4 regions of the Alteromonas sp. KUL150 genome follow, and region 1 is predicted to be linked to each of the others. Evidence: predicted binding sites of a transcription regulator. Region 1 holds the regulator's gene; each other region holds the start of a gene.
What was found. The regulator FliA, encoded in region 1, starts transcription of late flagellar genes. The targets are predictions, from matches to a motif close to CTAAAGNTNNNNNNNNNNNNGCCGATA.
Positions count from the first base shown of each region.

Region 1 (2,204 bases):
TGACGCGTTAATTTTCCTACTTCAGCAAACAACTCAACGTTTTCTTTCATTGATGCTGCTTCAAGTAGGGCATTGGCTGAAGCGTTATCACCTTCTTCAAGATAAGTAACGAGTTGCTTGGCTTCTTCCAACGAAATTGGAACGTTTATATTCGTTGCCATCCAGTAAACCTCATTTATCTGGTGAGCGTCTGGATCAACCTAAACGTTCGAAAATTTTGTCTAATTTTTCTTTTAGCGTTGCTGCTGTAAAGGGTTTTACTACGTACCCGTTCACACCGGCTTGCGCTGCAGCAACGATTTGTTCTTTTTTAGCTTCAGCAGTAACCATAAGAACAGGTAAATGTTTAAGCTTGTCATCTGCTCGAATTGCGCGAAGCAAATCGATACCTTGCATGCCGGGCATGTTCCAGTCAGTAACAACGAAGTCAAAATCACCTTGCTGCAACATTGGCAGTGCAGTGCTTCCGTCATCCGCTTCTTGGATGTTGGCAAAACCTAAGTCTTTAAGAAGGTTTTTGATGATACGTCTCATGGTAGAAAAATCATCAACCACAAGAATTTTCATACTTTTGTCCAAAATAGCCTCCAATGAGGGGTTAATTGTTATTAATTTCTATTCTTCGTCAGCCTGCCACGACTTCATTCGTGATTTGAGTTTTAACATGGCCTGACTGTGAATTTGACTGACTCTTGACTCACTTACATCAAGAACCTCACCAATTTCTCGTAAATTCAATTCTTCATCATAGTACAAAGAAAGCACAATCGCTTCCCGTTCAGGTAGCGTTGTAATCGCTTGGGCAAGTGCTTTTTGAAAAGCGCCCTGCATCAAGTCTTCCAGCGGCGCATCACTGCCTCTACTCTGCTCAGTAGTGATTACGTCCTCCGACACACCCAAATCTTCTATTCCGACAAGTTTGCCGGCATTTACTTCATTGAGCATTTGGTGATAATCCTGCAAGCTTACGTTAAGCTTTTCAGCAATATCAGAATCTCTTGCATCCCTTCCGGTCTCACCTTCTACTTGGGATATCGCTTCCGAAATAGCACGTCCGTTACGATGGACTGAACGAGGGGTCCAGTCTCCTTTGCGTATTTCGTCTAGCATTGCTCCGCGAATACGGATGCCTGCAAAGGTTTCAAAGCTAGCTCCCTTAGAGCCGTCAAAATTTCGTGCAGCTTCCAAAAGCCCAATCATGCCTGATTGGATAAGGTCATCAACAAGAACACTTGCAGGCAACCTAGCCATCAAGTGATGCGCTATACGCTTAACCAATGGCGCATGTCTTTCGACTAACTGCGACTTATCGGTTTGTTGTTGATAAGCGGCTGCCTTGCTGTTCAACGCTGATTTCCTACTGCTTTTTCTGCAACAAGTTGTTCAATAAAAAATTCAAGATGTCCGCCTGGCTGAGCCGGGATGGGCCATGACAATGCTCTACTAGCAAGTTGTGTTATGGCCACTGCGGCTGGAGAGCCTGGATAGGCATCTACAATAGCCGTTTGTTTTCTTACGGCTTTGCGAATATTTTCATCAAATGGAACCGTTGCCACTAATTCTAGTGCAACATCCAAAAAACGCCCTGTCACTTTACTTAATTTACTAAATAATTCTTGGCCTTCACGCACGTCGCGTACCATATTAGCCACTACCTTGAAACGAAAAACGCCATGTTCGCGATTTAAGATTTTTATTAGGGCGTAGGCATCGGTTAGTGACGTAGGCTCGTCGCAAACCACGACCATGATATCTTGAGAAGCCTTCGAGAAACTCAATACCATGTCTGAAATTCCAGCAGCAGTGTCGACAATCAGCACGTCTATCGGCGTTCTTAGCTCGCTAAAAGCGCGGATCAAACCTGCGTGTTGAGTTGGGGATAACTCTGCCATCGACTGCGTGCCAGAGGTGGCCGGCGCAATCTTGATCCCGTGCGGACCGGTGACGAGAACATCGTCAAGGGTACATTCACCTGAAAGCACATGAGATAAGTTTTTCTCTACGCGAAGTCCTAGCATAACATCAACGTTTGCCAGACCGAGGTCCGCGTCAAGTACCATGACTCGCTTACCCTGCTTCGCCATAGCGATAGCGGTATTGAGAGTAATATTTGTTTTACCAACGCCACCTTTGCCTCCGGTGACGGCGATAACCTTGATTAACCGTGATTGCTTCATTTTTCTTAAGCTACTCGCTTGATCGTC
Region 1 is NZ_BLIJ01000050.1:90,345-92,548, reverse strand. It holds gene GVO62_RS11995 (protein phosphatase CheZ) at 1-161, opposite strand, end outside; gene cheY (chemotaxis response regulator CheY) at 196-579, opposite strand; gene GVO62_RS11985 (RNA polymerase sigma factor FliA) at 616-1,347, opposite strand; gene GVO62_RS11980 (MinD/ParA family protein) at 1,344-2,204, opposite strand, start outside.

Region 2 (2,204 bases), on a different contig from region 1:
AACAACATGCACAACACACTAAACGAAGAAATACAGCGATTGCGCGACCTTCAAAAACGTAATCCTGCTGTTCGTGACAGTGAAATTGAATTTATTGAAACGCAAATGAATGCGCTGGATAAAGTTATTCAAGAAGCAGATGTTGAGCTAGACGCGCTGCGCATAGTCGTTAATAACCCATAATATAACGCGTCGCGCTAAACGCCTTAGTGACGCGTCAAGTAATGAGAAAATAATGGCAAACCCGAGCTTTGTTTATAACCCACCTATGACGCCTTATCTTGATATTTTGTATCAGGATGAGGATATGGTGGTAATGCATAAACCGAGTGGACTTTTGAGCGTGCCGGGTAAAGCGTTAGAGCATCGCGATTCGCTTATTAGTCGAGTAAACCGTGTATACCCTACCGCAACTGTGGTCCACAGGCTGGACATGGCGACCTCGGGTATACTGGTATTGGCGCTTACTAAAGAGAGCCATCGTCACATTTCAAAGCAGTTCGAATTAAGGCAAACCAAAAAGCGCTATTTTGCTCGTGTCCACGGCCATATTGAAGCCGATACAGGTGACGTTGATCTGCCGCTTATTTGCGATTGGCCTAATAGGCCAAAGCAAATGGTCGACTTTGAGCGCGGCAAAAAAGCGATGACCCGTTTTGAGGCGGTAGAGCGAACTGTGGATGAAAATGGCTGCCCTTACTCTTTGGTGGCGCTTTATCCTATCACAGGGCGCTCACATCAATTACGAGTACATATGCTTGCCTTAGGGCATCCAATTTTGGGAGACAGGCTTTATGCTCACGACGAGGCACTTGCTATGGCGCCTCGTTTGCAGCTTCATGCGGAAAGCTTAAGTTTCTGTCACCCTACACAGGGCCAATGGCTTCATTTTCAAACACCAATTCCCTTTAGTCAGCATCGTCCCAGTTCGCTTTCAGTTGAAACACAATAGGCTCGTTGTTTGTGAAACACCAAACCGACAACCTAGTTCATTATATTCGGCCCCCTATAGTTTTCATTTTATTTGCCGATAAACTATAGAATTGTAATATCTCGTTGTTTCACAGTATCGAAGATATCATCGTTGAGAGAATGAAAAGGCATAGCACGCTTATATGAACAGGAAATCCATCACCTTATATTTTTTTGTCATGGTGTCTATGTTCCCTGTGATAGCTTACGGCGACTTTTTCAATGATGTGAGCAATGCTTATCTTCCAGGGGAAGTTAAATCAATAATGGTCGGTGAGGCAGAGGCCCCCGTTATTGAGGTAGAGGCAAAAACCCCTTTATCTCTTGGTACTGCGATTATCTTTACCGAGCCTTTTCCCTCAAGCCTTACACTCGCAGAGGGCAACAGCCTTGCCGACTTGCTCGCTGAAAAAGGATGGCACGTAGTAATTAGCCCCGTAAACTTGCCTCTAGCCCCTACGCCTTCAGCAGATGAGGCAGCCGCTAGCACACCAGAAGATGATGCAGCACAAAACAATCAAGCTGACGAAGCAATACATCCAAGAAGTAATCAACTTACTCAATACCTTAATTTCGAAACAGCTACGTCTGCACTAACCTTGCAGGTCAACGCATTGAATAATTATTTACAGAACCGCTCTGGCTATCGCATGGTGATTGCGCAAGGCATGCTTGCCGCGACCTATTTCTCGGCGGCAGAGCTACAACCTAATTTACATCCTGACACCTTCATCGCAATCTCACCATTTTGGCCTGAAGATACGACGAATAACCTGCTTATTAATACCATGGCAAAAGCGGAATATCCGGTTTTAGATTTATCACTTAGCGCGTTTAACGATTGGGAAGCAAGTACAACATTGAAAAGGAAAATAAGAGCAAAAAATGAACTTAAAATACACTACAGACAAATAACGATCCCCAGCAGTTTTTTAGCCTTTAGTATAAAGGAAACTCAAAAAAACCCGCAAATTCAGATAATTGCAAATAACACCATTGGTTGGACACGTCATTTGGGCTGGTAATTCTCTCGTCTTCAGCCTAGTCTAAATATTCACCCAAAACAGACACCTAGGTTAATAAGGCAAATTATCAATTAGCTTAGCGAGTGAAAATTGCGAATTGGACTATACTTTAATTTAGTAAACAAAGGCGGTTGAGTTACTTGTGAGTGTTCAGGAATTTGTAGATAACAAAGCGAAACAGCTATGTTTCTATTTGAGAGCATTTTG
Region 2 is NZ_BLIJ01000055.1:27,487-29,690, forward strand. It holds gene rapA (RNA polymerase-associated protein RapA) at 1-183, shown strand, start outside; gene rluA (bifunctional tRNA pseudouridine(32) synthase/23S rRNA pseudouridine(746) synthase RluA) at 236-952, shown strand; gene GVO62_RS12945 (DUF3530 family protein) at 1,116-1,997, shown strand; gene GVO62_RS12950 (hypothetical protein) at 2,140-2,204, shown strand, end outside.
Region 2: the regulator FliA is predicted to act here: its motif matches at 1,007-1,033, upstream of GVO62_RS12945 (DUF3530 family protein).

Region 3 (2,204 bases), on a different contig from region 1:
AGAAATTGGGTTAATACGTTCATCACTGTTCAAATAAGCGAGTAAAGCGTCGATACCTTCACGGGTGCCCGACACAGTGCCGTTTATACCCTCGTGAGCGAGAAGAAGAGTGCCTTTGATGCCATTTGCTTCCATGGCTTCAAGTAGCGGTTGACGTATTTCTTTGAAGTTTTCAAGCGCAACAAATTTATACATTGCGCAAACAATATATTTAGACATAGTTTTTTACCTTTGCTGATTGGAGCGTAAGACCAGTGCAAAAATGCGGCGCGCAATATAACAAAACTAATGGTTAAAAACTAGGACAGATGTAATTATCTGTGCGGACTGGTACTAGTGAATGCTTTTTGAGTGTTCACGGTGCACGGTGTTGTGCTAAGCCATACTTCTAAAGGACGTTGAATTTAGGTGTTCAGGATTTGCAGAGTCAGTTTCACCGTGTTGTGAAGAGAGAATATCATAGAGTAATGTATTGTCTTCTTTAACTGAATTAGCATATTGTTTTTTCAGTCTTTTTTGCGTAGCGAGGCTGCAGTTGTGTATTACGTCATCGGGAAGACGCTTTTCATCGTTGGTTTGTGCTAAAGGTGCGGGTTTTAATGCCATGTACAATCGCGCTGTGGCATAGTCCTGTGCAACAAGCAAAGGCATAACGTGCATTGTTTTCCATTCACTTTCGCTCGCAGCGAGTGACGGCCGTCTGTAATGATTTAATGAGGCAAGTTGTGCCTTTACGCTATTTTGTTGTTCTAGGCCTGAATTTGCCGATTCAATTTGAAACGGCTCCGCAACACTGTGTTGCTGCATGGCAAGGTATAAGGAAAAAAGTGCACCTTGCGCTGATGCGCGAGCAAGCACCCCACTTCGCTCCCAGTAAATACTGGGGTCGATAGGCGTATTGTCGTTAGCAGCGGGGGTGTCTAATGGCATCCATTTTTATTACTTAATTTGCATACTTATGTTTTCGGCAAGATAATGTTTTTCTTAAGCTTATTTTCTAAAGTTAGATATACTTCTACTAGGCCTAGGTGTGCTCATTCACGGATGCGAAATGCAATTTAGCAACAAACAAGTATTGATTGTTGAAGATCAACGACCTTTCCTCCTTCTCCTCAAGGGATTAATGCACTCTATGGGCGTGTCTGACGTGGTCACTAAATCGTCAGCAGAACAAGCGGTATCACTTTGTAAAAAGCATAAATTCGATATCATCATTTGTGATCTTCATCTAGGCGCAGACAACAAAAATGGATATGAATTAATAGAGGAGCTGCGCACGGCCAGTCTCATTAGTCCAACGACCGTATTTATTTTAATTAGCGCCGATAGCGCACGACCGATAGTGTTAGGCTCAATAGAGCGTCGTCCAGATGACTTTCTTATCAAACCCTTTTCACAGGTACAGTTAAAATCTAGAATTGTACGCGCTTTTCAAAAACGCGAGTTCTTAAAAGAAGCTTATACACTGATTAATAAAGGAGAACTCAATAGCGCTATCGACCATATTGAAGCGCTCCTAGATGCGCCGTCTCATTATAAAGGTCACTGCGAGCAACTCTTGGTAGAGTTATATTGGCGAATCGATCAGCCTCAAAAAGCCCTTGATGTTTTAAATAGCTACATAGATGGAAAGCCTGTGCTCTGGGCTCAAGTCGCGATTGGTAAAACCTACCTTCAATTGAAAGATTACGAAAAAGCTATATCAGTGGCTAAGAAAACCCTCAAGCGCAACAGATTTAATGCAGATGCACACGATATTCTTGCTCAGGCCTATCAAGCTATCACATCTGGTGAAAAAGCATTAGAGGCTATCAAGGAAGCAATTAAACTTTCTCCCTATTCGCTGCCAAGGCATTTTAAAGCCTGCGAGATTGGCAGAGATAATGAGGATTTGCTACTCGCGGCAAGCTCTAGTTTAGCTATTTGGGATTTATCAAAACGTACCGTACACAAAAACAGCCTTCATTGGTGCGGCATTATCAGAAGCTATTTAGACATTGCGGAATTTGCAGAAGATAAAAAACAGCGCAACAAGTATCAACAAGAGGCCCTTCTCACACTGCAGCGGGGAAAATTTGATGATCATCTTCAAAAAATAGACCGCGACTTTGACATAAGTATCTTTGGAAAAATTGTTAACGCCAGAATAAGCGCAATAGATGGAAAGTTAATAGACGCAAAGCGACATTTAGCCTTGTCTCAAA
Region 3 is NZ_BLIJ01000040.1:39,259-41,462, reverse strand. It holds gene trhO (oxygen-dependent tRNA uridine(34) hydroxylase TrhO) at 1-219, opposite strand, end outside; gene GVO62_RS09755 (VC2046/SO_2500 family protein) at 376-930, opposite strand; gene GVO62_RS09750 (response regulator) at 1,052-2,204, shown strand, end outside.
Region 3: the regulator FliA is predicted to act here: its motif matches at 963-989, upstream of GVO62_RS09755 (VC2046/SO_2500 family protein).

Region 4 (2,204 bases), on a different contig from region 1:
TCACTAACGATGGCTACCATTTCTACGCAGGCTTGCAATAGGGCACCTGTTTTCAACTTATGAAGCGCTTTTAGCTCGTCTATTGAGATAGTTTTACCCGTGCTCGCTAGGTCGATGGCTTGGCCGCCACACATTCCAACATAGCCCGTACTTTTAGCTAACACAGATAGTAACTGGCTTCGTTTCGATTCTGCGAAAGAGCTCAAAGGCGCGTCGGCTAATACGGTAAATGCAAGTGCTTGTAATGCATCACCTGCTAGAATGGCAGTTGCTTCATCAAATGCGATATGGCAGGTAGGCTTGCCGCGGCGCAAGTCATCATCATCCATTGCCGGTAGGTCGTCATGTACCAGCGAATAAGCGTGCACGCACTCAATAGCCATACTAATGGCCATTTGGTCTTTTTTGGGGACGTCTAGCGTATTACCCACTACCTGAACGAGCAATGGACGCATGCGTTTACCGCCTGCAAGTAGCGCGTGACGCATGGCGTCTTTAAGGCGCGGCGCGTAATCCGGTAAATCATCAATTAGTTTAAGAAGAGATGCATCAGTTTGCTGTTTGACTTGCTGATGCAAAGCAGAAAAATTCATAGATTGCCTGTAATGTAAAAATGAACCTCTTAAGGGTGTTCACTTTCAGGTAGAGATTGAAGTGTTTCTTCGCCTTGTTCGTTAAGCAATATTTTTACTTTTTGCTCAGCGTTTTCAAGGGATTGCTGGCCTTGGCGAGAGAGTGCAATACCGCGTTCAAATTTTTCTAGCGCTTTATTTAACGGTAAATCACCGTTTTCCATTTCGTTAACGATAGCTTCTAATTCCGATAACGTTTCTTCGAAAGACGCTGATGGTTTTTCCGTCGTCATAAAAACACTCAATATAAAGGCTAAAATACGTATACCGCGCACATTAACCGAGGGTTGCACGAGGGTCAAATGGTTTGTCTGTATATCGCTAATAACATCATCGTATCGCTTTTTTTTCATTCAAGTCAAAAATCAGCATAGTGTTAAATTGTGCTATATTCGATGCTATCTTAGTAACCATAATTCCAGCCTCAAATAATAGCGCGTCGCGCTTTAATGCGAATAAAATGGTTTCCGAGTAAATAAAAAGGTAGGAAAGCGAGATAAAGCGTTATGCTCTAATTATAAAAATTAATAAATGTGATATTTTTCAACAATGTTGTTTTAGTATTTCTGTCTATTGCCGATAGAATGTCTGTAGATTAACAGCACTGACTGCGTTTAAATGGGGAAGAGTGAGTGGATTTAGCAACCGTCATAGGTATGTTGGGCGCCATTGGTTTCATAGTTATGGCTATGATCCTGGGCGGCAGCTTGAGCATGTTCATCGACGTGCAATCAATACTTATCGTATTTGGGGGCACCTTATTTGTCATTTTATCACAATTTACGTTAGGCCAGTTTTTTGGTGCGGGTAAGATTGCTGGTAAGGCATTCATGTTTAAAATTGAATCGCCCGAAGAACTTATTGAGAAGATTGTCGAAATGGCAGATGCTGCGCGTAAAGGCGGGTTTCTGGCGTTAGAAGAAGCAGAGATCTCAAACGAGTTCATGCAAAAAGGCGTTGATATGCTCGTAGACGGCCATGATATTGAGGTAGTCAGAGAAACCCTTTCCAAAGATATTTCCATGACATCAGAGCGCCACGATTTCGGAGCCTCGTTCTTTAAAGGTATGGGTGACATCGCTCCCGCGATGGGGATGATCGGTACGTTAATCGGGCTGGTAGCCATGCTTTCTAACATGGATGATCCGAAAGCCATCGGCCCTGCAATGGCGGTTGCACTACTTACTACTCTCTACGGTGCATTCTTCGCTAACGTTATCTGTCTGCCGATTGCTTTTAAACTATCCGTTCGTGCCGGTGAGGAAAAACTCAATCAAAGCTTGGTGCTAGATGGCATTGTTGGTATTGCCGATGGCCAAAATCCCCGTGTAATTGAGGGGGTGTTGAAAAACTATCTTGCAGCGAGTAAACGCGGAAGCGCAGAGGAAGAGTAATGGCTGAAGAAGAATGCCCAAAATGCCCCCCAGAGGGGCTGCCAGCTTGGATGGGGACCTTCGCCGACTTAATGTCGCTGCTGATGTGCTTTTTTGTACTTTTACTTTCGTTTTCTGAAATGGATGTACTTAAGTTCAAACAAATCGCGGGCTCAATGAAGTTCGCTTTTGGTGTTCA
Region 4 is NZ_BLIJ01000070.1:21,354-23,557, reverse strand. It holds gene GVO62_RS16960 (farnesyl diphosphate synthase) at 1-593, opposite strand, end outside; gene xseB (exodeoxyribonuclease VII small subunit) at 623-865, opposite strand; gene pomA (flagellar motor protein PomA) at 1,265-2,026, shown strand; gene GVO62_RS16945 (flagellar motor protein MotB) at 2,026-2,204, shown strand, end outside.
Region 4: the regulator FliA is predicted to act here: its motif matches at 1,188-1,214, upstream of pomA (flagellar motor protein PomA).